2 linked regions of the Myxosarcina sp. GI1 genome follow. Each later gene encodes a partner of the first gene's protein in a complex. Links are inferred from orthologs where the notes say so. Each region holds a gene or a part of one and is shown on either strand. Other genes may lie near its edges. The genes, in order: uvrB and pcrA.

Region 1 (12,542 bases):
AGATGCTTGGCAGGCACCAGCAGCACTATTAAACGATCCCCAACAAATACGTCGGGCTTTGCTTGCAGCAGTTGCGGCAGGAGAAGGTACAATTATCGATCTCTGCGTACATCAATTTAGTCCGCAAGGCATAACAGCTACAGCTACTTTAGCCGAATCTCATATAGCTATCCATACCTGGCCCGAACACGGTTATTTTGCTGCCGATTTATTTTTTTGCGGCAAAGGAAAGCCAGAAAGAGCCATGAAAGTTTTACAAACAGCACTGCAAGCTAAAAACATTAAATTACAGCAGGTCGAACGAGGCTTTCTTTTGCCAGATTTATTGAGTCAACCTTAGAAACTTCTCTCTACCTATAAGAAAATAAACATATTCCGCCGTGCCATATTTTTCGTACATAATAATGACTAATGGTTTATCTCATCTGGTTGCTCTGAAGCTAGGTATCCTCTTAGTTCTTGGCATTTTACCCGCTTTGACTTATTTATTTATCTTGCAGAAACTCAATCGTAGGTGGCAAGAGCGACTCAGACAGTTTCGGACACTCAATTCATATCGCGATCGCGATTTGTTTGCTGTTTATTATCGCGATCGCCGTCGAACACTAAGCAAACGCTATATTGGCGATCTCAGTTGTCTGTATAATGCTCGTTCTCCTTATATTCGCTGTGCAGTTAATCCTCAAGGACCGTGCAAGGAATGTTTTTACTATCAAAAAAAAGACGCTTGCTAGCCGCAAACGCCTTGATGCCACTCTAAGTCTAAGTCAAAGCTACTCTGCTAATATTGACTCGTCAACTCACTTGAAAACGGTATCATCAATTAAATGACCATAAAATCGGATAAAACAGATTCTTTTTCTTTGGCAGACAGAAGGTAAAGCAAAATTTCAGATAGGCAACGCCTTTTATAACCCTCAAACCAAAATAGTGAGGGATTTGGGTATTTTAGCTGCTGCTGCCTATCGTCAGGATAATGGCAGCCTGAGAATATTGGATACTTTGGCAGGTTGTGGAGTTCGCAGTTTGCGCTATTGCCTGGAAAGCCATGCCGATTACTTATGGATAAATGAAGGTAATCCCGAATTACATTCTCTGCTGCAACAAAATTTAGCTCCTGCGATCGCATCTTTTCGACTAACTAACTTCGACGCGCATCGAGTTTTTTTTGAGTGTTACTCTCACCGAGACTATTACGATTTGGTTGATGTAGACTGTTTTGGTACTGCCGCTCCCTATCTAAGTACGATGCTGTGGGCGACAAAAATTGGCGGTCTGATGTACCTTACCAGCACTGACGGACGTACTCTAACGGGTCATCTACCAGAAAATAGTTTAGCAGCTTATGGGGCGATCGCTCGTTCCCATCCTGCCGCTCACGAACAGGCTTTAAGATTGTTAATTGGTAGCGTACAGCAGCAGGCGGCTACCAAAGGTTTGGGGATCGAACCTTTATTTTCGCTGTTTACGGGCAAAACCTATCGTTTGATGCTGCGATTAATTCATAAACCCAAGCTAACTACTAAAAATTATGGTTTTATCGCCTACTGTCATAGTTGTGGCAATTACCAAACAGTTACCTGGCGTAAATTGGGTAAAGTTAGCTGTAGCTGTCCCAATCCTTCAGTAATTTTAAGTGGCGCGATGTGGCAGGGAGAACTGCATCAAAAACCATATATCGAGCGTTTGCTGAGTATGGCGCAACAGTGGCAGTGGCAAGAAGCAGAAAAATTACTGTCCAAGCTGGCAGCAGAAATAGATACTCCGCCTTACTTTTATACTTTAGGTGAAATTGGTAAACGAGGTAAGCTAGATCTTCCCAGGCGATCGCAGTTAATCAAAGCCTTACAAGATGCTGGTTATCGAGCCAGTAAGACTCATATCAATAATTTGGCAATAAAAACTACTGCCGATATTTATACCTGTATCGATATCGCCAAACAAATTTCTCGATAACATTGCTAATTCTTTTATATTCAAACAACAAAGCGCCCCTAAAAAAGTGACGTAGACTAATCTACTCGTTTTTAGAAGCGTCGATTTTTTAGTTTAATTGCAAAGCTTAGAAACGGTTGTTTCGTCCACCACGATTTCTATTATCTTCGCGAGGTCTAGCTTTATTAACTTTTAGCTGACGATCCATCCATTCTGCTCCATCTAGAGCTTTGATAGCTTCGTCTTCATTAGCTTCCGATTCCATCTCGACAAATGCAAATCCTCTTGGACGACCTGTTTCGCGATCGCTAGGAATATGAACCCGTTTAACAGTTCCATATTCAGCGAAGACTTCGTTTAAGTCTTCTGAATTAACTTCGTAAGATAGATTGCCTACGTAAATTGACATATTTTAATTGTCTTCTCAATGAGTCTTGGGTTTAGAGAGACAGGATTATTGGAAAAGAAATAGCTCAATACTGTACGGAAAAAACCTGTAGATACTGAATACAAACCTAATCGTTAATCTGTTGATTCTCAGCCTTAATACTAACACTTTTGACAAAATAAAAACAAAATTGTCCTATTTTTTATCCCATGGCTTACCAATAACTTCTAAAACTCTCTTCTCAAGTGGCTTACAGTTTTTTAAATCTGGTTAATCTTTTGCCGTTCATTTCTTGATAGAGAACGCATAGAGTTAGTTCTTCTGATTCTCTATCTTCGGGTAAGAGAACAAATTAAGACTCAATTACCGAACTCCAATCGTCGTTTTTAATTGCTGCTTCTAATTTATGACGACGCTTGAGTTCGGCTTCGCTTTGTGTGTCTTGCGCTGCTAGTTCATCAGTAAGAGTCGCATCTGCCATTGCTTTTCTTAGTTTCAATTTCTTTTCTTCGTAAGTATTTTTTTCCGCTTCTGTCATGGTAGCTTTAGCTGCTTCGCCAATTGTACTCGCCCATGTACCTAACTTAGTTGTATTGCCGATTGGAGTATAATTTAACTCAGCCAACCATTCATCTTTTACTGTTTCCATCGCTTGACGCTTGGGAAACTTAATAGTTTTGACTCGAATAAAAGCGCAAACTTCTGCGCCGTTTTGGATAATGTGTCCTTTTAGAGAACGTAGGACATCCCTGGAATAACCAATATACTGATAAATGCGTTCTCTGTCTAAAACTGCATAAACCCCTGCAACTTTAGTATTTTCCGTCTGGTTTTGCCACTCTGACACCGTTACTATGGCTGTTCCATCAGAATCTAAGACAATGGAATTGCGATCGACATTATGTTCATCATCAGAACTATACAAAAAACTGTGTAATCCTTGATGAGCTTGAGGAACATTTTGATGTTCGATGGGAGTATTATGTTCGGGTTCCACAAAATTAGCCTATGTTAAGAGTCATCAATTATCCTAGCTAGAGCTTACTGGATAAAACGAATATAGATAAGAATCGTAATTTAGTTGGTAGGGTAAAATATAGGGAAAAGCAGAATAAACTTAATTTGACTTAGAGTATCTTTTTGTTTCACATTCTCTATCTTAGTTGGCAAGGATTAATATTAAGCTCGGATATTTTAGCGATGCGGATATCTGATGCTTTTACATTTTCTGCATCAAGATTGCTATTACCTAAAGCACTTTCTTTAAATACTTTACTTTGTGGTATGTAGTAATAGTAGTGATAACTATACTGTATATCGTCCACGTCATCTTTTCTTATCTTTATCTAGCGCAATCTGAAGAGATTCTACTAGTTTTCTTTTATGTGTCCCAAAATTCATGGTTAACTTTTAGAAATTGAGATCGCCACACAAAATCTTTTCATTAATCATTACTCGCTACTCGCTACTCGCTACTCGCTACTCGCTACCCAATCATACATGCTGTTCCATTGCCGACCGATATAGCTTTTGAATTTTTCTCAATAGTTTATTAAATATCTTTTTGTTAGATTCGTTGGCAGAATCTAAATGCTCGATCTTTTCAATTAGTTTGGCTTCGCGAATATCAACATAGCCGTCGCTGTAGATCAAGCCACTAATTTTTTCTAGCAACTCCAAATAGTCTTCGTGAGAATGATCTTCTCCTAAATAATCTTCTAACCACTGATAGCATTCTATAGGCTGTACGGGACGCAGTTCTGACAATAAAGGTCTAATTTCGGGATCGTTTGCCAGTTGAAATTCTTGCGCCACGCGACGTAAATATCTTCTTTCTTCTGGTTGAATAATGCCGTCTATCCAAGCAGCACCAATTAAAATTTTAAGTAATGTTTTCATTTTTTCTACTGTGTCTATTGGCAGACTACAAAATTTTTTGTAACTTCACCATGAAAAATCCGTCCATATTGTTATGGTGAGGATAAATTTCGATCCAGCCTTCTGGATCGACAAAATGACTGGCGGGAGATGAAGCCATAGGTAATTGTACTCTCCAATTAGGATTGTGTTTTAAAAAAGTTTGTATTACTTTTTTATTTTCTACATAGTTGAGAGTACAAGTGGCATATACCAAAACACCGTTTGGTTTTACCCAGGTTGCTACTTCTGCTAACAGTTCCTTTTGTAACTCAACAAGTTTATCAATTGCCTCTGGATGTCGCCAACGAATGTCGGGACGTTTGCCTAAAGTCCCCAAACCAGAACAGGGTGCGTCTAATAAGACTCGATCGCCTGTTTCTTTAAATTGTGTTAAGTTACGACTGTCACCCGTTTGTATTGTAATAGATTTTAACTGTAAGCGTGCGGCGTTAGCTCTAACTTTTTCCAGGCGTTTGGTAGCGCGATCGCAAGCAATAACGAACCCGCGATCGCTCATTAATTCGGCAATATGAGTGGTTTTTCCTCCTGGTGCGGCACAGGCATCGATAATCGTTTCTCCAGGCTGGGGATCGAGAAAATGGCTTACTAGTTGTGCGCTGCTGTCTTGCACTACCCACCAGCCTTCTTTATATCCTGGTAAAGAAGTAATTTCTCCCGTACTATTATTAATCCGCAAAGCTTGAGGTAAATGCGGCATGGGGGACACGGATACACCCTTAGCTTTTAAAGCAGCCGTTACTTCTGCTACTGTAGTTTTGAGAATATTAACTCGCAGATCGATATGCGGCGACTGGTTGAACCACATCGCTAGTTTCTCAGCTTCAGTAAATGACAGTTGTTCTAACCAAGTTTTAACGATCCAGTCGGGAAAGCTGTGTAAAATACCCAACCTTTGTACGGTATCTTCTGGAAGCCGCAAGGGATCGCCATGTTCTGCCTGTCGGAGATATTCACGCAATATACCGTTTACTACCCCCGCTAGCTTGTTTAAACCGTTGGCTTTGGCAAGTTCGACGCTGGTGTTTACCGCCGCCGAGGGGGGAATGCGATCGCTATAGCGTAATTGATACAAACCTAAGTGTAAGATAATTCGCAAATCTAAAGGTTGCTGTCGGGCATTTTTTTTGCCCAGGCGATCGATTAAAGCATCCAGGGTTCGCTGGCGGCGTACTACTCCATACACCAGTTCGCAAACCAAACCGCGATCTTGTCTTTCAATAGACTGGTTTCGCAAAACGCGATCTAAGGCAATGTCGGTATATGCCTGCTGTTGGTAAACATTTTTTAAGGCGAGAAAAGCTAATTGGCGAGAGTTGGTAGCTGGTAGGCGGTCGATCATTTACAAAAAGTAGTAGAGGACGTTCCATGAAACGTCCGTACGAGATGAATTTAGATACGTTTTTTGCCTAATAATTTATCGCGTAGATTTTGAATGCGATCGCGATATTTTGCTGCTTCTTCAAATTCTAAATTTTTGGCAGCTTCTTTCATTTTGGCTTCTAGCTGCTCTATCAAATCGGGAATTTGTTCTAAAGAGAGTTCGTTGGAATTTTCGTAAATTTCTTCTAACTGCTCTTTATTTAAGCGACGAGAAATATCTAAGAAAGCCAGAATCGCATTGTCACCTTTTTTGATAATTGGTTTGGGGGTAATATTGTGCCTTTTGTTGTAGGCAACCTGAATATTACGTCTTCTTTCCGTTTCTTCAATCGCCCTTGCCATGCTATTGGTTAAATTGTCGGCGTATAAAATTGCCTCTCCGCGAACATGACGTGCGGCTCTACCTATAGTCTGAATAATCGAACTTTCCGATCGCAAAAAGCCTTCTTTATCGGCATCTAAAATTGCTACTAAAGATACTTCAGGTAGATCCAATCCCTCTCTTAGAAGGTTAACGCCAATTAAAACATCAAACTCACCATTTCTCAAAGCCTGTAAAATTTCAATCCGCTCGATCGATTTAATTTCCGAGTGAAGATACTGTACTTTAATATCTCGTTCGTTAAAATATTCGCTCAGATCTTCTGCCATTCTTTTAGTTAGAGTAGTAATCAAAACTCGTTCTTGCTTGGTAACACGCTCTTTAATTTCTCCTAAAAGATCGTCTACTTGTCCATCGGTAGGGCGCACCATAATTTCGGGATCGATTACTCCTGTAGGACGAATAATCTGCTCGATTACCCGATCTTCTGACTGCTCGAATTCCCATTTACCAGGGGTAGCAGAAACCAAAACGCATTGATTGACTTTCTGCCAAAATTCATCGGATTTTAAAGGACGATTATCAGCTGCCGAAGGCAGACGAAAGCCGTGTTCGATTAACACCATTTTTCGCGAGCGATCGCCGTTATACATACCCCGAATTTGCGGTACGGTAACGTGCGACTCATCGACAACTAATAGCCAATCATCGGGAAAATAGTCGATCAGACATTCTGGAGGTTCACCTGGCTTTCTACCTGCTAGATGTCGCGAATAGTTTTCTACGCCGTTGCAGTATCCTACTTCTCGTAATAGTTCTAAATCGTAACGGGCGCGTTGTGACAGTCTTTGAGCTTCTAAAAGTTTGTTTTGGTTTTCTAACTCGATTAAACGAGCGTCTAGTTCGGCTTGAATATCCAGACAGGCTTGCTCTAATCTTTCTTCTGGCGTAACAAAGTGACGGGCGGGATATATATTGATGCCATTCAAACTTTGTAAAATCTCTCCTGTAACTGGATCGACATAGCGCAGTGCCTCAATCTCATCGCCAAAAAACTCAATTCTGATAATGCGATCTTCATAAGCAGGAACGATTTCTAATACATCTCCCTTAACCCGAAATCTGCCCCGTTCGAGTTCGATATCGTTACGAGAATACTGTACCGACACTAAATCTCTAAGCAATTCACGCTGATTTACTTCCATGCCCATACGTAACGGAACTGCCGCTTTAAGATACTCTGAAGGTATACCCAAACCATAGATACAACTAATGGAAGCCACCACAATTACATCTCGGCGTTCAAAAAGCGATCGCGTTGCCGAGTGACGCAACATATCGATTTCGTCGTTAATCGAAGCGGTCTTTTCAATATAGGTATCGCTGACGGGAATATATGCTTCTGGCTGATAGTAGTCGTAATAACTAATAAAATACTCTACGGCATTGTTTGGAAAAAACTGCCGCAACTCGTTACATAGCTGCGCCGCCAGGGTTTTGTTATGAGCCAGTACCAATGTGGGTTTTTCGACGTTAGCAATGGTATGAGCGATGGAAAAGGTTTTACCCGTCCCCGTAGCACCCAAAAGAGTTTGAAAACGATTGCCTGCCTGAAGGGATTTAGTCAACTCGGCGATCGCCTGGGGCTGATCGCCCATTGGTTGAAATGGTGCTTGCAAATTGAATAAGCTCATGAACCAGAAAGCTAAAAAATCTCATTTTTAATGTAGCGCAGATAGAGATATTAGTACATTTGTAGGAATAAATAGGTAAAACCTTTAATAAACTTGTTGCGAACGGCTTCACCCTTCCTCACTTTTAAATCTCAAAAAACTTCCATTGCCTGTTGCCTGTTGCCTTTTAAGAACCCAAAGTATTTCAATAAACCGAGAATTGTTATGTATGAGCTTTTTTATGAGTTCTCGAATGAGTTTTATGAGCATTACTGTCCCTCTCGCCAATTAATATTAAATGCGAAAGACGAGCAAACAAACTTTAGGAGGGAGAACATCCAATATGAAATTAACTTTTTTAGGTAATAGTTATGAAGTAAATTTATCTCCTATTCGCATAACTGTAAGTAACATAGGGGGTAAATACAGAAGCCGTTTTTGGCTGAGAAAATCTCATGAAGAACAGCTTTTGCCCCAAGCTTATCATCACTTAAAATATCGTGGCGTTAGGTATGTAAGTACTGTTTACGCTAGAAATAGCAAAACTTCTGTAAGTGTTGCTATGGAGACAAATACCTCTAGCAAATACAATAATTTACCTCATTTATTTTTAAAAAAGGTATAGCAATCAAAAACCTTATTTATTTGCAAAAATTAAATTGCCAATAAATTTTAGAGAAAAGCGATAATTACAGCAATTTTCATATTAATTAAGTACAAAAGTAGACCAAACGAGAATCGCTGACCCCCTGGTGCCTAGTGCCTAGTGCCTAGTGCTTGACTAATCCAAAGTGTACCTCATCCAACTAAAAATTGCTGTAAGTTTAAATTCCATAAATAGAGGAAAATTATAGCGATTTGCATAGATCGAGAAGCATTCGTTTCATGTGAGCAATAGAAAAAATAATGTAATAACCAAAAGTTTTCGATAACTATGGCTAAATTTATATGAAAAAATCAGCGATCTTGATGTAACCTGAATTTAAAATTAATAGCTCTAAAGCCGTTTTATTAAATATAAAAAACTTTACTGTTTTGCGACCGATAAGTATGTTTATTCTGTGTGGCAGTAAAATTCTTACTTGGTTGAGTTAAACAAAAAATGCTCGATAAATTTGTTTGCTGCTAAAAAAACCAAAAATAATCGTAACAATTATATACCTAATTATACTTTTGATTTAATTATTTACTCATCAAGCTCAGTAGGTGCGACTCCAATGTTAAATCGAGTTTCCGAATCAAAAATGCACATTATTAGATGGGTGCTGGTAATTGGTTGGCTACTTCTCATTTTTTCCTTATTTTACGATCCGATTTCACACCATCTCAGCGATCCCAACAACTCGCTCAGTCCTTTTCGCGATCGCATTATTAGTCTTGCCAAGCTGCCCGATAGTTGCGTTAGAGTACAAGGTGAGTGTCTCTCTGAAACGCCTTATCCGATGGGAACCAGGTTTTTTTGGGGTATGATAGTTCCCTGTGCGATCGCGATCGTCTTTGTATTCGGTCACGAAACTTGGCGGCGTATTTGTCCGCTTTATTTTCTTTCTCAAATTCCCCGCACTTTGGGACTAGAGCCTAGATTAAATATTTCTAAAAATAGTTGGCTGGTTCGCAATCATATATACGTACAGTTTGCCCTACTGTTTATTGGTTTGAATTGTCGGATTCTGTTTATTAATTCAGCCTGTCTGGTTTTTGGTTTTTTTCTAGTCTTTACTATTCTTGCCGCTATAACCATAGTTTGGCTTTACGGGGGGCGAAGTTGGTGTCATTATGTTTGTCCTTTTGGCATGGTGCAAATGGTGTTTACAGGACCTAGAGGACTGTTAGGGAGTCAGGCTCATCAAGCTCCCCCTAGAAGCATAACTCAGTCTATGTGTCGCACTATAGATAGCAATACCAGCAAGGAAACTAGTGCCTGTATCAGTTGTAAATCACCTTGTTTGGATATTGATGCCGAGAGAACTTATTGGGAGTATCTAGCCAAGCCTGGGCGTAAATTGTTGCAATACGGTTATTTAGGGCTTGTAAGCGGTTATTTCTTTTACTATTACTTATATGCGGGTAATTTTAATTATTATTTTTCTGGTGTTTGGACTCATGAAGAGAATCAGCTAGCAACGCTTTTTAAGCCTGGTTTTTATCTTTTCGAGCGAGCGATCGCCATTCCCAAACTAGTTGCAGTTCCTCTAACTCTAGCTTTTTCTGTAGGAATATGTTGCCTAATTGGTAGCAAGTTTGAAAAAATACTGTTTTCTTACTTTAGAAAGCGCGATCCCCATATAAATCGTCAACAGGTTTTACATCGAGTTTTTACTCTTTGCACTTTTATTGCTTTCAACGCTTTTTTTGTCTATGGCGGGCGACCAGAAATTTTGCGCCTACCTTTGTTGGTTCAACTAACATTTAATGCCGCGATCGTCTTAGTCAGCACTATTTGGCTATATCGAACCTGGGGGCGTAGTTACGAACAATACAGTAAAGAAAGCCTGGCTAATAAATTACGCCGTCAACTAAAAAAACTATCTTTTGACTTCTCACAGTTTTTAGAAAGACGTTCCCTAGACGAATTAAATTCAGATGAGCTATACGTTTTAGCAACTGTATTGCCTAAAGCTACACGACAAGACCGCGATCGGGTTTACAAGGGAATATTAACAGAAGCATTATCAGAAAAGCGTTTCGAGCCTGATGTGAGTAAAGAAGCGCTCCAGCAACTCCGCGACAAGCTACAGCTTCGGGATGAAGAACACGATCGCCTGTTGACAGAAATCATTCAGGAAAACCCAAAACTTATAAATCCAGTTTCCTCTAAAAACTCCGAGCTTAGTTTGGCTAAAACAAAGTTTAAGGCTCTCAGAAACAAACAAAGTGGGAATCTAGCCAAACCAATTCAGACAAGCTATTTGTATCGTGCATTAACTCAAGTAAAAGGCGATCGCCATAAAAGACCAAAGGGTTACTCCCAGGACGTACCTACAAAAATTAGAAAAGTTGAAGACAAAATCGACTAAAAACGGCAACAGATCGACCGAACAAAAAGTATCGCTTAAAAACTTATATTTTAGTTCAAATTAAGGAGATGTTTATGTCAACAACTAATAGCATAAGCACGGCATTATTAGTAGAGCGGGCAGTTATAGCTACAAAAATTTTGCCGCCACCCACGTTCAAAATTAAAGCACTAAATGCCGAAACTGGTGAATACAAAGAGCAACTATTAACAACAGCAACTGGAAACCAAAATTGCCTACTTGGCAGACATCCCAGTTGCGATTTAGTTCTCGATAGTGCGGAAGTGAGTCGTATTCACGGTCGCATCTGGTATCAAGATGGACAGTGTTTCTTTACCGACTTTGGTAGTACCGATGGATCTCAAATTGACGGTCGGGAAGTCGAACACAAACAGGTGTATCCTTTGAAGCCAAATAATTTGCTTCGCATCGGTGGGTTTGTGCTGACCATCGCTCGGATGGATGAAGAAAACAGCTTGCAACATCAGCCAGCAGCAGCAGACAAAGAGCTTTCTAAACCACCTCATCAGTGGAATTCGGGAGAGCTTACCGTTCGCTGTATTCAAGCGATCGCCGAAACTCACGATGTCAAAACTTTTCGTTTTGTTGCCGAACCGTCAATATTGTTTGCTTATAAACCAGGACAGTTTGTCACCCTGGTTTTAGAAATTGCAGGTAAAAAAGTGTTGCGTTCTTATTCCATTTCTTCAACTCCTTCGCGTCCCCATATTTTGGAAATTACCGTCAAGCGAGTTCCACCACCAACTGATGCAGTTGATGCTCCACCAGGACTAGTTTCTAACTGGCTGCACGATAACATTTCCGTTGGCTCTCAGGTTAAATTAAAAGCACCGATGGGAAATTTTACCTGTGTAGATAAGGAAGCTCAAAAACTGCTATTTATTTCGGCTGGTAGCGGTATTACCCCGATGATGTCGATGTTGCGCTGGCTTTGCGATACCAAACCCGATGTTGATCTTGGCTTTATTCACAGCGCCCGCAGTCCTCGCAATGTTATCTTTCAGTACGAACTGGAATCGATGGCGGCGCGGTATCCCAATTTTAAGTTAGCAGTGACTACAACTCGCTCCGAACCAGGTCGAGCTTGGCAGGGATACAAAGGCAGACTCACTGAATTGATGCTGCAAGCGATCGCTCCCGACTATCAAGAGCGGTTAGTTTATGTCTGCGGTTCCAATCCTTTTATGGAGAGAGTTAAAACCATATTCAAAACCTTTGGTTTCCCGATGGAAAATTACTATGAAGAGAGCTTTAGCAGTCCGAAAAAGTCTTTTGCCACTAAAAACGAGTCTGAGCTAGTAGGTAGTCAAAAATTTTCTGACAGAGAGAGTTCTTTCAAGTCTGCTATTAAGAAGCAAGAAAATATTGTCTCTGTAAATACAGCTAAAACCGAATCTACTGTTGTAGTCTTTAGCAAATTAGGTAAAGAAATTTCCTGCGATTCTGAAGACACCGTTCTCGAAACCGCTGAAAGAGAAGGAATTGAGCTTCCCTTTGGCTGTCGCATGGGGGCTTGTGGAGCCTGCAAACTGCCCCTGTTAGAAGGAGAGGTTAGTTATGATGACGACCCTGGTTGTGAAGCGGGACAACTTTTTACCTGTATCGCCAAACCAGTAGGAAGGGTTGTAGTTGAAGCTTAATGAGATTGTTTAATCTCATTCGACCGATAAATACTGTATATGAAAACCAAAGTTTTGATTTTAGCTTCCAATTTACAGAGAACAACATCTTTAGGATTAAACCAGGAGATTCGTAACTTAAGCGAAATAATTAAAAGCTCGTCCGTTTGCTTTGAGATCGAAACTAGATTAGCCGTTCGCCCGCAAGATTTACAAACGGCACTACTAGAAGTAAAACCGAGAATC
Region 2 (12,565 bases), on another replicon or contig:
AGTTGCATAATCGTAAGGAACAAGCCAATGCCTTTCCCGCACTTTTAATGTGAAAAAATTTTAAAGATTAAAGAAAGATAGAATGAATAATGGATTACAAATCAATCTCGATACATAATAATTTTTTTTCATAATTAACTAATTACCGTTCGCTGTTATCTAATAAAAATGTCATTACCTATAGTTGCTATTATCGGTAGACCCAATGTGGGGAAATCCACCTTTGTCAATCGTCTGGCAGGCGACCAGCAGGCAATCGTTCACGATGAGCCTGGAATTACCCGCGATCGCACCTACCGCCCTGCTTTTTGGCAAGACCGCGAGTTTCAGGTGGTAGATACGGGAGGTTTGGTTTTTGACGACGATACGGAATTTTTACCTCTAATTCGGCAACAGGCAATGGCAGCACTGGCAGAAGCTTCTATGGCAATTTTTGTCGTCGATGGACAGGCAGGAGTAACTGCTGGCGATCGCGAAATAGCCCAGTGGTTGCGCCAGCAACAAGTCCCCGTCCTGTTGGCGGTAAATAAGTGTGAGTCTATCGAACGAGGTGCGATTCAGGCAGCAGAGTTTTGGGAGTTGGGTTTGGGCGAACCCTATCCCATATCGGCAATTCACGGTAGCGGTACGGGTGAACTATTAGATGACGCGATCGAACATTTACCATCTGTGGACGAACTAGAAGACAACGAAGAAATCAAAGTAGCGATTGTCGGTCGTCCTAACGTCGGTAAATCTAGTTTGCTCAATGCCTTGACTGGCGAACAACGGGCAATTGTCTCTCCTGTTTCTGGTACTACTAGAGACGCGATCGATATGGTAGTAACCAGGCAAGACAAAACCTATCGCCTGATCGATACGGCGGGGATTCGACGCAAAAAAAATGTCGATTATGGGGCAGAATTTTTTAGCATCAATCGCGCTTTTAAAGCTATCCGCCGCGCCGATGTGGTTTTATTCGTGTTAGATGTTCTCGATGGCGTTACCGAACAGGATTTAAAGCTAGCTGGTCGGATTATTGACGAAGGTAAAGCAACAATTATCGTTCTCAATAAATGGGACGCGGTAGATAAAGATTCGGGAACGATTTATGAATATCAACGCCAAATTATGAGCCGCCTTTACTTTATGGAATGGGCGGAAACTATTTTTGTCAGTGCCTTAAGCGGTAAGCGAGTCGATAAAATTTTAGATGCGGTCGATAAGGCTTACGAGGAATATCGTCGGCGTGTCAGCACTTCAGTAATCAATGAAGTGTTGGAAGATGCAGTTAGCTGGCATTCTCCCCCGACTTCACGTCAGGGCAAACAGGGGAAAATTTACTACGGCACACAGGTCAGTTCGCAACCGCCAACTATAGCTTTATTCGTCAACGATCCCAAGCGATTTAATGATAATTACCGTCGCTACATCGATCGCCAGTTTCGCGAACAGCTAGGGTTTACGGGTACGCCCGTTCGTCTGCTCTGGCGCGGTAAGAAAGTTCGCGACCTCGAACGAGGAACAAATCGGGCAACCAAGGTTTGAGCAGATCGAGGCAGATCTTATTTATTAGTTGCAGAAGCTAGAAATTTAGTAGTTGCTGCTGCTGAAACGGGAGGACTCCAGAAATAGCCCTGACCAAACTGACAGTTGTGTTGTTGTAACCATTGCAGTTGATTCAAAACTTCAATTCCCTCTGCAACTAAGGTTAAATCTAGTTGCTGACTCATAAAAATAATGCTTTCTACAATGTGACTAGAGCGTTCGTTGTGCATTAGAGACAAAATAAAAGAGCGATCGATTTTAATAACGTCTAAAGGAAAATGATGTAAATGAGACAGGGAAGAAAAACCCGTGCCAAAATCATCTAGAGCAATTTTGACTCCTCTAGCTCGTAACTTAACTAAAATCTTTTCTACAGCCCGTGCGTTATCAATTAAAGCAGTTTCTGTCAATTCTATAGTTAAATGTCTGGCTGCTGCTCCAACTTTCTCCAAAAACTCATTAAGGTAATTTAGAAAATCAACGTGACCGAGTAGTTGAGGGGAAAGATTGACATTTAAACTAAAGTACTGGCTGAGTTGAAATTGTTGCGTCCATTGCTGCAATCGATCGCAAGCTCGCTCTAAAATCCAGCGCTCTAGCTGTGGAAATAAAATAGAACTCTGAATAATGGGTAAAAACTGCTGGGGATAGATCAACCCTAGTTCGGGATGATTCCAGCGCAACAGAGCTTCAAATCCCTTAAGTTCCCAATTTTTCAAACCAAAAATAGGCTGATAGTAAAGCAGAAATTCTTGTCGCTGGAGAGCTTGACCTAGTTGATTTTTCATTTCCATAGTTACTTCAGCCTGCGCTCGCATTCGAGGTATAAATATTTCTGTCTGTGCCGCACCTTTTTGTTTGGCTCGGTACATTGCCATGTCGGCATTTTCCATCAGGGTTTCAATTTTACTTTCAAGATTGTCTCGCCCAGAACCGACAGCAATACCAATGCTGGTAGATATTTTTATCCGTTGGTGTTCGATCGCAAATGGCTTTAATAGAACTTGATGAATACGAGAGGCAATTTCTAAAGATTGTTCTAGACTATCGATTTCTTCGAGTAAAATTACGAATTCGTCTCCTCCAAAACGGGAAACAATATCGTTAGCGCGCATAATCTCGTTTAGTCTACAAGCTACTTCGATTAGTAATAAGTCTCCTGCTGCATGACCCAAACTATCGTTTACTTCTTTAAAACCATTAAGATCTAGATACAGTACAGCCAAAAATTGAGTTGCCTGGCGGGGTAGGCGAGTGACGGCATGTTTTAGTTGTTCCTTAAACAGCAGGCGATTGGGCAATCCCGTTAGAGCGTCGTAAAATGCTTTATGCTTCAAAGCCAATTCGGCTTGTTTGCGATCGCTTATATCAACAAAGGTTAAAATTACTCCTTGTCCAAACTCTAAATTGGCATCACAGAGGTGTAGCTTCATTAACAGAAACTCACCAGTTCGACAATTTTTGACCTCTAGCTGTTTGAGATCTTGATTTTGGATAAATTTTTCAACAATTTCAACTAGATTGCCACAGTCCAAGTTATGGTGCAAATCTTTAATCGGTCTTCTTAAATCTGAGTTCTTAAAATTAATGATTTTTTGGGCTGGTGAATTATACTTACGCAGATTAAGCTGTCGATCTAGAAAAATTACGCCAATGTCAATGCTGCGGAGTAGATTCTCTAGATCTTGATTGATTTCTGCTAATTGTTGGACTTGCAACTCGTATTTTTGATTGACGCAATAAAGTTCTTGATTGACAGTTTGAATATTTTCATTAACGGTTACTAGTTCTTGGTTAATTTCTTCTATTGCTGTTTGTTTGTTCTGTAGTTCTTTAACGGTATCGAGCAAATTTGTTTGCGCTCGTTCTAGTTCTGATTCTATGTCTCGAAGTGTGGAAATTGCCGAGACTAAATTAGTGTCGTAAAATCGAGATTTGCTAGCGCCAGCAGATGAAACTGATTTTTCTAAAAAAACAACCACAAAATTAGCTTGTGAAATCTGAGGGTAGTTTATCAAACCAATATTGAGGTCGCAACGGTAGACAAAATCGCCATGATTTACTAGAAAATCTTGGTATCTAACAGAGGTATGCTCTTTTTTAACTCGTTTCAAGGCTTGGCAAAAAATCTCTTTTAAAGGAGAGCCAATAAACTCGATCGAATCGATATTTTGTCTTGGGGCGGGAAGCTGAATTAGCTTGGCTGTGTCGTAATAAACGTAGAGTAATTTGTAACGCTGGCTAAACATAAAGCAAGCTCCAGAATGACCACCAGAGCAAAATTTTAAAACTTCTAAAACTTCCTGCTGAAAATTTAATCGCGGTAGAGTTTTATTTGAACCGTATCTTTTGATGGAACCAGAATTGTTTTTTTGCCAGAGCGCGGATTTAAATTCTCGTTTTTGATAAATTTTTCCTACACCCCTTTGAGGAATGTATTCGTGATTTGTGTGCGGAATTGCTTCATTGTCTCCCAAAAACAAAATTCCTTTCGAGGTAAGAGAATCATGTAATTTTGACAATAATTGTTGTCTGTATTGAGGCTGTAAATAAATTAGAGTATGACGGCAACAAATTAGATTAATATCGGTTGGTCTTCGATCTCGATGAATATCATAAGAAGCAAAACGAATCATGCGGCGCAGTTTAGGTGCGATCGCCAACCCTTCTTTTCGGGGTTCAAAATATTGCCTCAGTCGCTCTGGGGAAATATGTTCGGCAATACTTTTAGGGTAAATACCGCTCGCAGCAAACGCAATCGCAGAGGCATTAACATCATTAGCAAAAATCTTAACTTTTAGAGAGGGAAACATTGTAGAAATTGCCTCGTTTAAAAGCATTGCTAGAGTATAGGCTTCTTCTCCTGTCCCACAGTTAATTACCCAACATCTCAGTTCTTTAGATAACGATACTGTAGTTAATAATTTGGGAATTGCATTAGTTGCCAGAGATTTCCAGCTTTCAGGATTGTGAAAAAATTGTCTTTTCGTGGGAAACAATAAACTACAAAGCCGCTCTTGTTCTTTTGTCGAATTTTCTAGCAACTGTAAATAACTTTTTACTGAAGTTGATTTAGTAAGCCAAAATCTATGAATGAGACTTGGTTCGAGGGTTACTAGTTTAAAGCAGGAGGCAAAACTGTAACTTCGATGTGCTTCTAAAATTTGTAGAACTCTGTTGTACTCAGAGATGGTAATTAATATCTTATTTGTTAAATTTTCGCGATCGCCATGCAAATTACGAGATTGCTGCTTTGCCATCTATATTTTTTACATCCAAAATGAGATAAATAACCACCATCTATAAAATGCGCTTATTTTCAATGGTATATGCAGTTTTTAAAAGCAAAACAAAATTTAAATTTTTGTTGCTTTACTACCACTATTAAACATTTAAGATTTTTATAATCTCATAGTTTGACTGTGTGGCGACATCTTCGTCAGATTCTCCATGCCAGTTTCTCGTACTCGTCCTCTCTATGACTACAAGGTAAGAAAGAGCAAACGCAATAAATCCATTGAGTCCGATAAAGAGTGTGGCAATGGAAATAAGATTATTCATATAGCAATTCTCTATCTAGTAAGATAAACTTCGGTCTGGTTAGACATTGGGAAAACAAACAGTAGTAAGTTGAGGTGAATTACCTTTTTTACCCCAGCACGATTTAGAGATCTTGGGTTTCGTTACAAAAAATTGTCTAAATAATCCCAAATCGAGAGCGTCTTGCCGCAAAATATAGACAGCAATTAAGAGATGGAGTAAGGAAAAATGTTGGCATACGCCTTAGCGATCGCGGTTGGATTGAGTAGTTCGATCTTGTTTTTGACGGCTTTTTTAATGCCAGACGTTCATCGACGAGATGACTTTTTCTGGAGTGCGATTGGCGCGATCTATGCTTTAGTGCTGTGGTTCTGCGCCACTAGAATTACAGGCGCAGTATTGTTAGGACAATCAGCAGCAGTGGCTTTGTTAGTTTCCTATCAGTGGCAAACTTTAAAATTGCGAAAAGCGATCGCCTTTCCCGAAAAAGCAGCAGAATTAGATAATTTCTCGGTATTGAGTGCCATTAATAATCTATTCAGTCGCCGTAGCGTTAAGACTTCAGTACAGCCTAGCGTCAATTTATCCGAACAGCCTAAAGTTACCGAAGAAAAAATAGAAATTCCCGAAACTACTACAGAAACAATCGCCGAGGCAGATAAGCCAAGTACAGAAGCAGCACCTTCAAGAGAAGAAGTTATTGATGAAGCGATCGCGGTAGAAAAGCAGTCAATTCCTCAAGTTGAAGTAGAACCAACACCAACAGCAGATACAGAAGCAGTATCCAAACCAATTACTACTCCTACTTCACCAGAAATTAAAGAAGCAAGTGCGCCTTTAGAAGCAGCAAGTTCTCAAAATGCACCAGCAACAGAGTCTCTGCAAACGCCAGAAACCAAACGAACGGGATTTTTTGGCAAATTATTTGGGAAAAAGAAAAAAGCTACTCCCAAGCCTGCGATCGAGTCTCAAGTAAATGACATTTTAGAAGACGACTTTACCGACGAACGATCCGAAACGATCGAAGAAGAACCAACCGATTTTGCAACTACTCCCGTAAACGAACCAGAAGTTACTACCGATTCTTTCATTGAAACCGAAACAGCTACGGAATCGGATACAGAGGACTTATATACTACTGAAGAACCTACTTCAGTAACCGATAGCGAACCTGTTGAAGAAACCATTGCTATTGAAGAAGAACCCGAACTAACTGTAGAAGCAGTAAAAGTAACCTATACTCCCGAAGAAAATACCGATACCGAACTAAAAGAAACTGTTGAAGTTGCGGTAGAAGAAACATCTGAAGTAGAAACAGAAGCTGCTACAGAAAACATATCTCCTGTAGAAACCGACAGCCAAACCAAATCCGAATCAATCGATCCTGTAGAACCATCAGAAATAAAAACCGAAACCGATTTAGTTACAGAAGACAAACCAAAAGTCGAAGCAACAGACACAACTAATAGTGAAAATAATGAAACTGTAGAGAATTCGGCACCTCAGACAGATGAGTCTACAGAAGCTAAAAATCAACCAGACTCATTAAATGCTGATGATACTGAATCTTCTCAAAAATAAATTTTTTTAACCCGCTTCGCGGTTGCCGTTGGCTATTAGCTTTTTTAATTGGCTAACGGCTAACGGCTAAATAGCTAATAGCTTTTTTAATCAATTTTTTCCATTGCTGCTGCTTTGGGAATAATTTTAGTCGCACCCAAACTTGGAAATTTAACCGCCAGTGTGGCTTTTTTCCCCGAACCCAAAATATGAGTGATTTCTCCCGCGCCAAATTGATGGTGTAAGACGCGATCGCCTACCGACCAGTTAGAATTATTATCTGTAGTATTTGAGGCGCTAATTATCGCTTTTTCTTTGTCTCTAATACTCTGACGATAGTAACTAGCAGCAGTCGCTACATTACTGCTAATCAAATCTTCGGGAAGTTCTTTTAAAAACTGTGAGGCTACAGCAGGTTCGCGAGAACCCCATAGACGGCGTTGTCTGGTATAGGTTAAAAATAACTGTTCTTGGGCGCGAGTAATCCCTACGTAGCATAGACGGCGTTCTTCTTCTAGTTCTAAAGGATCGTTTAAAGTACGATTGTGGGGAAGTAAGCCTTGTTCGACTCCCACTAAGAAGACGATGGGAAATTCTAAACCTTTAGCCGAGTGAAGTGTCATTAAAGAAACTTTTTGCTGTGCTTCGTCTAAATTATCTAAATCCGAAGCCAAAGAAGCACTAGCCAGAAATGCTTCCAGACTGGTTTCTTCATTGTCTTCTTGAAACTGCTGCACTGCATTATACAACTCATAAATGTTTTCAATACGGTTATCGGCTTCATCTGTACCCTGTTTTTGCAGTTCCCTAACGTAGTTCGATTCGTCGAGAATTTGACTTAATATTTCAGCAGCCGTTAGGGTTTCTAACTGCTCTTTAACATTCTCAATCATCCCGACAAACTTTTGAATCGACTTAGCCGCACGTCCGCCGATAGTGTTAACAGAAGTTTCATCGCTAATAATTTCCCATAGCGGTACACCCAACTGTTGGGCTGCATCCATCAAAGAAGTAATACTGGTTTTACCAATACCGCGACGGGGTGTATTGATAACCCTAAGCAAACTAACCGTATCTTCGGGGTTGGCTATAACTCTTAAATAGGCGATCGCGTCTTTAATTTCTTTGCGATCGTAGAACTTCAAACCGCCGACAATATTGTAGGGAATATTATTATGAATTAATAAATCTTCAAAAGGACGAGATTGAGCATTAGTACGATATAAAATTGCAAAACTTCCCCAATTTACTTCGGGATTATCTTTAGTTAGTTTCTGTAACTGATTAATTATAAATCTGGCTTCTAACTGTTCGTCATCGGCTTTATAAAGATAGATCTGTTCGCCAATACCTCTTGTCGGTTTTAAGATTTTATCGATTCTCTGACTATTGTTAGCAATTAACTGATTTGCCGCCTGTAAAATATTCTCGCGAGAACGATAATTTTCTTCCAGTTTAATCATGGTGCGAGTATCCTCGTCGGGCAAACCGTCACCAAAATCTTTTTGAAAATCGAGCAAAATAGTAAAGTCAGCCAGACGAAAAGAATAGATAGACTGATCGGCATCTCCCACTACAAAAAGCGATCGCCCCTGCCAACTCCACTCGCTTTTTTTAGTTTCGCCGTTAGTAGCGAGTAGTCTAATTAAATCGTACTGAATGCGGTTGGTATCTTGATATTCATCTACTAAAATATGATGAAATTGATTGTGCCAGTAACCTAAAATTGATTCGTTTTGCTGGAATAAACGAACTGGCACAAAAATTAAATCATCAAAGTCCAAAGCATTATTTGCCGCCAATCTTGCCTGATATTCGTTATAAACTTCGGCGATAACTCGTCCGCGATAGCCTGGTTCGTGTTTGAGAAAATCATCGGGAGTTATGCCTTGGTTTTTAGCATTACTAATGGTGTAGCGTAGCTTGCGCGGGTCGAATTTTTTGTCGTCTAAATTCATTTGTTTGGTAACAATATTTTTGACCAAACTCTGTACGTCCGACTCATCAAAAATTGAAAAATTACGCTTCCAAGTTCTCCCTCGCTCATCTTGATACTTATTAATATCAAACCGCAATAAACGAGCAAATAAACTATGAAAAGTTCCAATCCATAATTTTTTCGTTGTCTTTTTATAGACTTGCGATCGCAAACTTTTTTGTTCGTATTCTCCTAAAAGCTCGACTCTTTGACCGTATTTACTTAACGCCAATTCTTGGATGAAAATATGCTCGATTCTCTCGCGCATTTCTCTAGCAGCTTTGTTAGTAAAAGTTACTGCCAAAATATGTTCTGGATCGATTTGATGCTGGCGGATTAAATTAGCAATACGAAAGGTCAAAGCTCTGGTTTTTCCCGAACCAGCACCAGCCACTACTAACATCGGACCGCAATAATGTTCGACTGCGAGGCGTTGAGAAGGATTGAGATGGCTCAGAAAATCAGTAGTCATTGTAGGCAGAATCAAAAAAAGAAATTAAGGCAAGTCTCAATTTATGTTACCAGTAGAATCAATTGAGCAGCGTCAACTTAATTTGAGTAGTGAGTAGCATGTAGAGGCGCACCTCCGCATGGCGAGTAAAACTTATGACTTTTGCCTGTTCCCTGTTCCCAAAAGCCCAATTTATTACGCTTTGTTGCTTTGTCTTGAGAAAATGAGACGCTAGAACTTACGGTTATCTATGCTCTGTTTGAGACTTAGTATCTTTAGCAATAATCTATGTTTGCGCCTTTTAAAGAATATTTAGAAGCAGAGCTTTTTAACCACTTCGATTTACGAAGCCGTCCCATACCAGCAGGGTTAGAATTTAATCGCAGCGATCGCGGTAAAATTCCTGCTACAATTCAAAGCTGGTGTTATCAGTGTCCGCAACTGCGAAAAATTCGCTACACCTATATTGATGCGGGAGAAATGGCACAGGTATTTAATAGCGTAATTTATCCCGCACATAATTACGATTTGCCTTTATTGGGTATTGATTTTCTTTCTTTTGGCAAGAAGAAAATTTTGGTCGTCTTAGACTTTCAGCCTTTATTTCGCGATCGCGCCTATTTAGATAAATATATCGAACCGATGCGCGAAATTAGAGATAAATATAACGAACTGGCACAAAACTTAGAGATGAAGTTTTACGATGCCAACCAGTATTTTTCTAAGTATTTATTATTTGCCAAAACCGATGCGGAAACGGTAGTCAAACGTTTATTTCCTGCTTACCGAGAATATATAAACCTGTACTGGCAAATGTTAGAGGCTGCCGAACCTTTAACCGCACCCGAAGACATTCAACGCATCGTTAAGGCACAGAAAGAATACGACCAGTATAGTGCCGATCGCGATCCCGCACATGGTTTGTTTAGCAGCTATTTTGGTTCTCAATGGTCGGAAAAATTCTTGTATGAATTTCTCTTTGAAGATGCCGTACCTCTAGCTACCGCTGCCAGCAGATAATTAAATATTTAATAATGACTTTATATCAGCCTTTTTTAGATCGAGCGATCGCTATTTTACAAGAGAGGTTGGATTTACAACCCTATCCCATTCCTTCAGGTTTTGAGCGCAAAGAAGAAATAACGGGGAAAGGCAAAAGACAAGAAAAAGTGACAACTACCAGTCACGCTTTTAAATCTGACAAACTCCGACAAATTAGAGCCGCTCACGTCCAGGGGAGAAACTCCTTGCAGGTACTCAATTTTGTAATTTTTCCCGAACCCATTTACGATTTACCTTTTTTTGGTGCAGACTTGGTAACTTTGCCTGGAGGTCATCTAATTGCCCTCGATATGCAGCCTTTGTTTCATACTGCGGCATATCGAGCTAAATATACCGAGCCGATTTTACCTTTATTTGAAAAATATCAACAGCATTTATCCTGGGGGGGAGATTTTCCCGAAGAAGCCAAACAGTTTTTCTCTCCTGCTTTTTTATGGACTCGTCCCCAGGAAACAAAAATAGTTCAAACTACGGTTTTAGAAGCTTTTTGTGATTATCTTCAAGCCTATCTCAATTTTGTCGATGCGGCGATCGCTAAAACCGAGAGGCAGCAACTTAACGACATTTTACAGGCTCAAAAAAATTATTTGAACTATCGGGCTGCTAAAGATCCCGCCAGAGGAATGTTTACTCGTTTATATGGCTCTGAATGGACAGAAGAATACATTCATGGATTTTTGTTCGATCTAGAGCGAAAACTCGCCGTCAGTAAGTAGCAAGTAGCGAGTAAGCAAGTAGCAAGTAGTAAGTAAAAAGTTTTTACTCTTGCCTCTTGCCTCTTTCACTATTTACTACTTTTCTTGCAGCCTTCTGCCTTCGAATGTTGATAAAAGTTACAGAACGTTGCTATTTTTTACAAAATTAGAAAATAATAAGACTTTAGAAAACTTTTTCTATTAGTCTCTATAAAAGAGATTGGCGGTCGTTGACTCTCATAATTGTCAGTAGTAAAGTTCTGTAAAGAATGAAACTCCAGACAGATCGAAAGATCGAGAGTAGTTACGAACGCCCAAGCCTTAACTAATCTGTAGTTTTATTAAGCAAGCTCATTAGAGTTCGCTGAAAGTTAACAAGATGTAACAAATAAAGGCTCGATGCCGTTGTATAAAATTAACCTAAAGGGGTTTAAAAGATCGCTAATAATTAAGCTTAAAGCTAAATAGCGATCGCGCCTAACTTTCTCAGGTTTCTGTTTATGGACGGTCTATCTGTCGGAAAAAGTCTCCGACACCGCGTCTTTACGGATGCTGAAATCTTTAAGAAAACCTCGAAGATTGCATCCTCAAGAGTGTAAACTTGCATTAGGTAGTTAGAGTGTTTTTGCTCTAGCATCCAAAAAAGCCTTAACACCTGACGCGGTTAGAAGTCTGCCTCAAACTAGCTTCAGCTAACGGCTGAAAATAGTTTTTAGTTAAGATTACTTTTTGAAGTCAACCAAACTCATTTAGACAGAGTAGGAGATAAATTATAATGTTTGACGCATTTACTAGAGTAGTGTCTCAAGCTGATGCTCGCGGTGAATTCTTATCCAGCAGCCAATTAGATGCTTTAAGTTCTATGGTTTCTGCTAGCAACAAGCGTATGGATTCGGTTAACCGCATCACAGGCAATTCTTCGGCAATTGTGACTAATGCTGCTCGTGCTTTATTTGCAGAACAGCCTCAGTTAATCGCTCCTGGCGGTAACGCATACACTAGTCGCCGTAACGCTGCTTGTTTGCGCGACATGGAAATCATTTTGCGCTATATCACTTACGCTATTTTCACTGGCGACGCTAGCGTATTAGAAGATCGCTGTCTCAATGGACTCCGCGAAACTTACCTTGCTTTGGGTACTCCCGGTAGTTCTGTTGCCACAGGCGTGCAAAAAATGAAAGACGCTGCTCTATCTATTGTTAACGACCCTAACAATATTACTCAAGGAGACTGTAGCGCAATTGCTTCGGAAATTTCCAGCTACTTCGATCGCGCTGCTGCCGCAGTATCTTAATTACTTCACAAGCATTTATCGGCTTACCAAATAAACTCTTAGGAAAATTTAGCAAAACAAAGGAGACATCCAAATTATGAAAACTCCTCTAACCGAAGCAGTTTCGGCTGCTGATTCTCAAGGACGTTTCTTAAGCAGCACTGAAATTCAAACTGCTTTTGGTCGTTTTAATCAAGCTAGTGCTTCATTAGAAGCTGCTAAAGCTTTAACTTCCAAATCTCAAAGCTTAATTGACGGTGCAGCTAACGCAGTGTATAGCAAATATCCTTACACTACTAACACTCAAGGTCCTCAATTTGCTTCTACTCAAGAAGGCAAATCCAAATGTTCTCGTGACATTGGCTACTATCTACGGATGATTACTTACTGCTTGGTTTCTGGCGGTACTGGTCCTATGGATGAATATCTCATAGCTGGATTGGATGAAATCAATCGCGCTTATGAACTGTCTCCAAGCT

What was found.
Region 2: the proteins of uvrB (region 1) and pcrA are in contact, whole or in part, in a crystal structure (PDB 7EGT), measured with the Thermus thermophilus proteins. The link is inferred for Myxosarcina sp. GI1 from one-to-one orthologs. Residues at the interface, in WP_096411307.1 of Thermus thermophilus: Glu23, Leu25, Arg26, Asp27, Gly28, Glu29, Arg30, Phe31, Arg55, Glu326, Asp327, Phe328, Glu379, Ser382, Gln383, His398, Gly400, Arg401; in WP_096412145.1 of Thermus thermophilus: His654, Arg656, Phe657, Gln666, Asp668, Glu669, Lys680, Arg681, Leu682, Ser683, Lys685, Tyr686, Ala687.

Annotation. Positions count from the first base shown.
Region 1 is NZ_JRFE01000020.1:6,849-19,390, forward strand. The notes cover bases 5,158-8,121. They hold uvrB (excinuclease ABC subunit UvrB), read right to left. Parts: upstream 7,661-8,121; coding sequence 5,654-7,660; downstream 5,158-5,653. Other genes in these bases: KV40_RS15305 (16S rRNA (cytosine(967)-C(5))-methyltransferase), read right to left, coding at 5,158-5,603; KV40_RS15315 (DUF4278 domain-containing protein), read left to right, coding at 7,983-8,121. Also shown: speD (adenosylmethionine decarboxylase), read left to right, coding at 1-340; KV40_RS15280 (DUF6464 family protein), read left to right, coding at 405-734; KV40_RS15285 (tRNA (guanine-N1)-methyltransferase), read left to right, coding at 895-1,956; KV40_RS15290 (RNA-binding protein), read right to left, coding at 2,063-2,344; KV40_RS15295 (GIY-YIG nuclease family protein), read right to left, coding at 2,676-3,320; KV40_RS34960 (hypothetical protein), read right to left, coding at 3,478-3,648; KV40_RS15300 (TerB family tellurite resistance protein), read right to left, coding at 3,818-4,222; more of KV40_RS15305, read right to left, coding at 4,248-5,157; more of KV40_RS15315, read left to right, coding at 8,122-8,264; KV40_RS15320 (4Fe-4S binding protein), read left to right, coding at 8,857-10,656; KV40_RS15325 (FHA domain-containing protein), read left to right, coding at 10,731-12,317; KV40_RS15330 (CHAT domain-containing protein), read left to right, coding at 12,357-12,542. UniProt on the Escherichia coli protein: The UvrABC repair system catalyzes the recognition and processing of DNA lesions. A damage recognition complex composed of 2 UvrA and 2 UvrB subunits scans DNA for abnormalities.
Region 2 is NZ_JRFE01000019.1:32,664-45,228, reverse strand. The notes cover bases 6,407-9,393. They hold pcrA (DNA helicase PcrA), read right to left. Parts: upstream 9,078-9,393; coding sequence 6,735-9,077; downstream 6,407-6,734. Other genes in these bases: KV40_RS14365 (15,16-dihydrobiliverdin:ferredoxin oxidoreductase), read left to right, coding at 9,345-9,393; KV40_RS32170 (Ycf66 family protein), read left to right, coding at 6,407-6,648. In the rest of the region: KV40_RS14390 (DUF3153 domain-containing protein), read left to right, coding at 1-10; ribosome biogenesis GTPase Der, read left to right, coding at 169-1,527; KV40_RS32175 (EAL domain-containing protein), read right to left, coding at 1,545-4,787; more of KV40_RS32170, read left to right, coding at 5,296-6,406; more of KV40_RS14365, read left to right, coding at 9,394-10,076; KV40_RS14360 (phycoerythrobilin:ferredoxin oxidoreductase), read left to right, coding at 10,091-10,834; KV40_RS14355 (phycocyanin subunit beta), read left to right, coding at 11,589-12,107; cpcA (phycocyanin subunit alpha), read left to right, coding at 12,184-12,565. UniProt on the Escherichia coli protein: A helicase with DNA-dependent ATPase activity. Unwinds DNA duplexes with 3'-5' polarity. Translocates on single-stranded DNA with 3'-5' polarity. Initiates unwinding more efficiently from a nicked substrate than double-stranded DNA.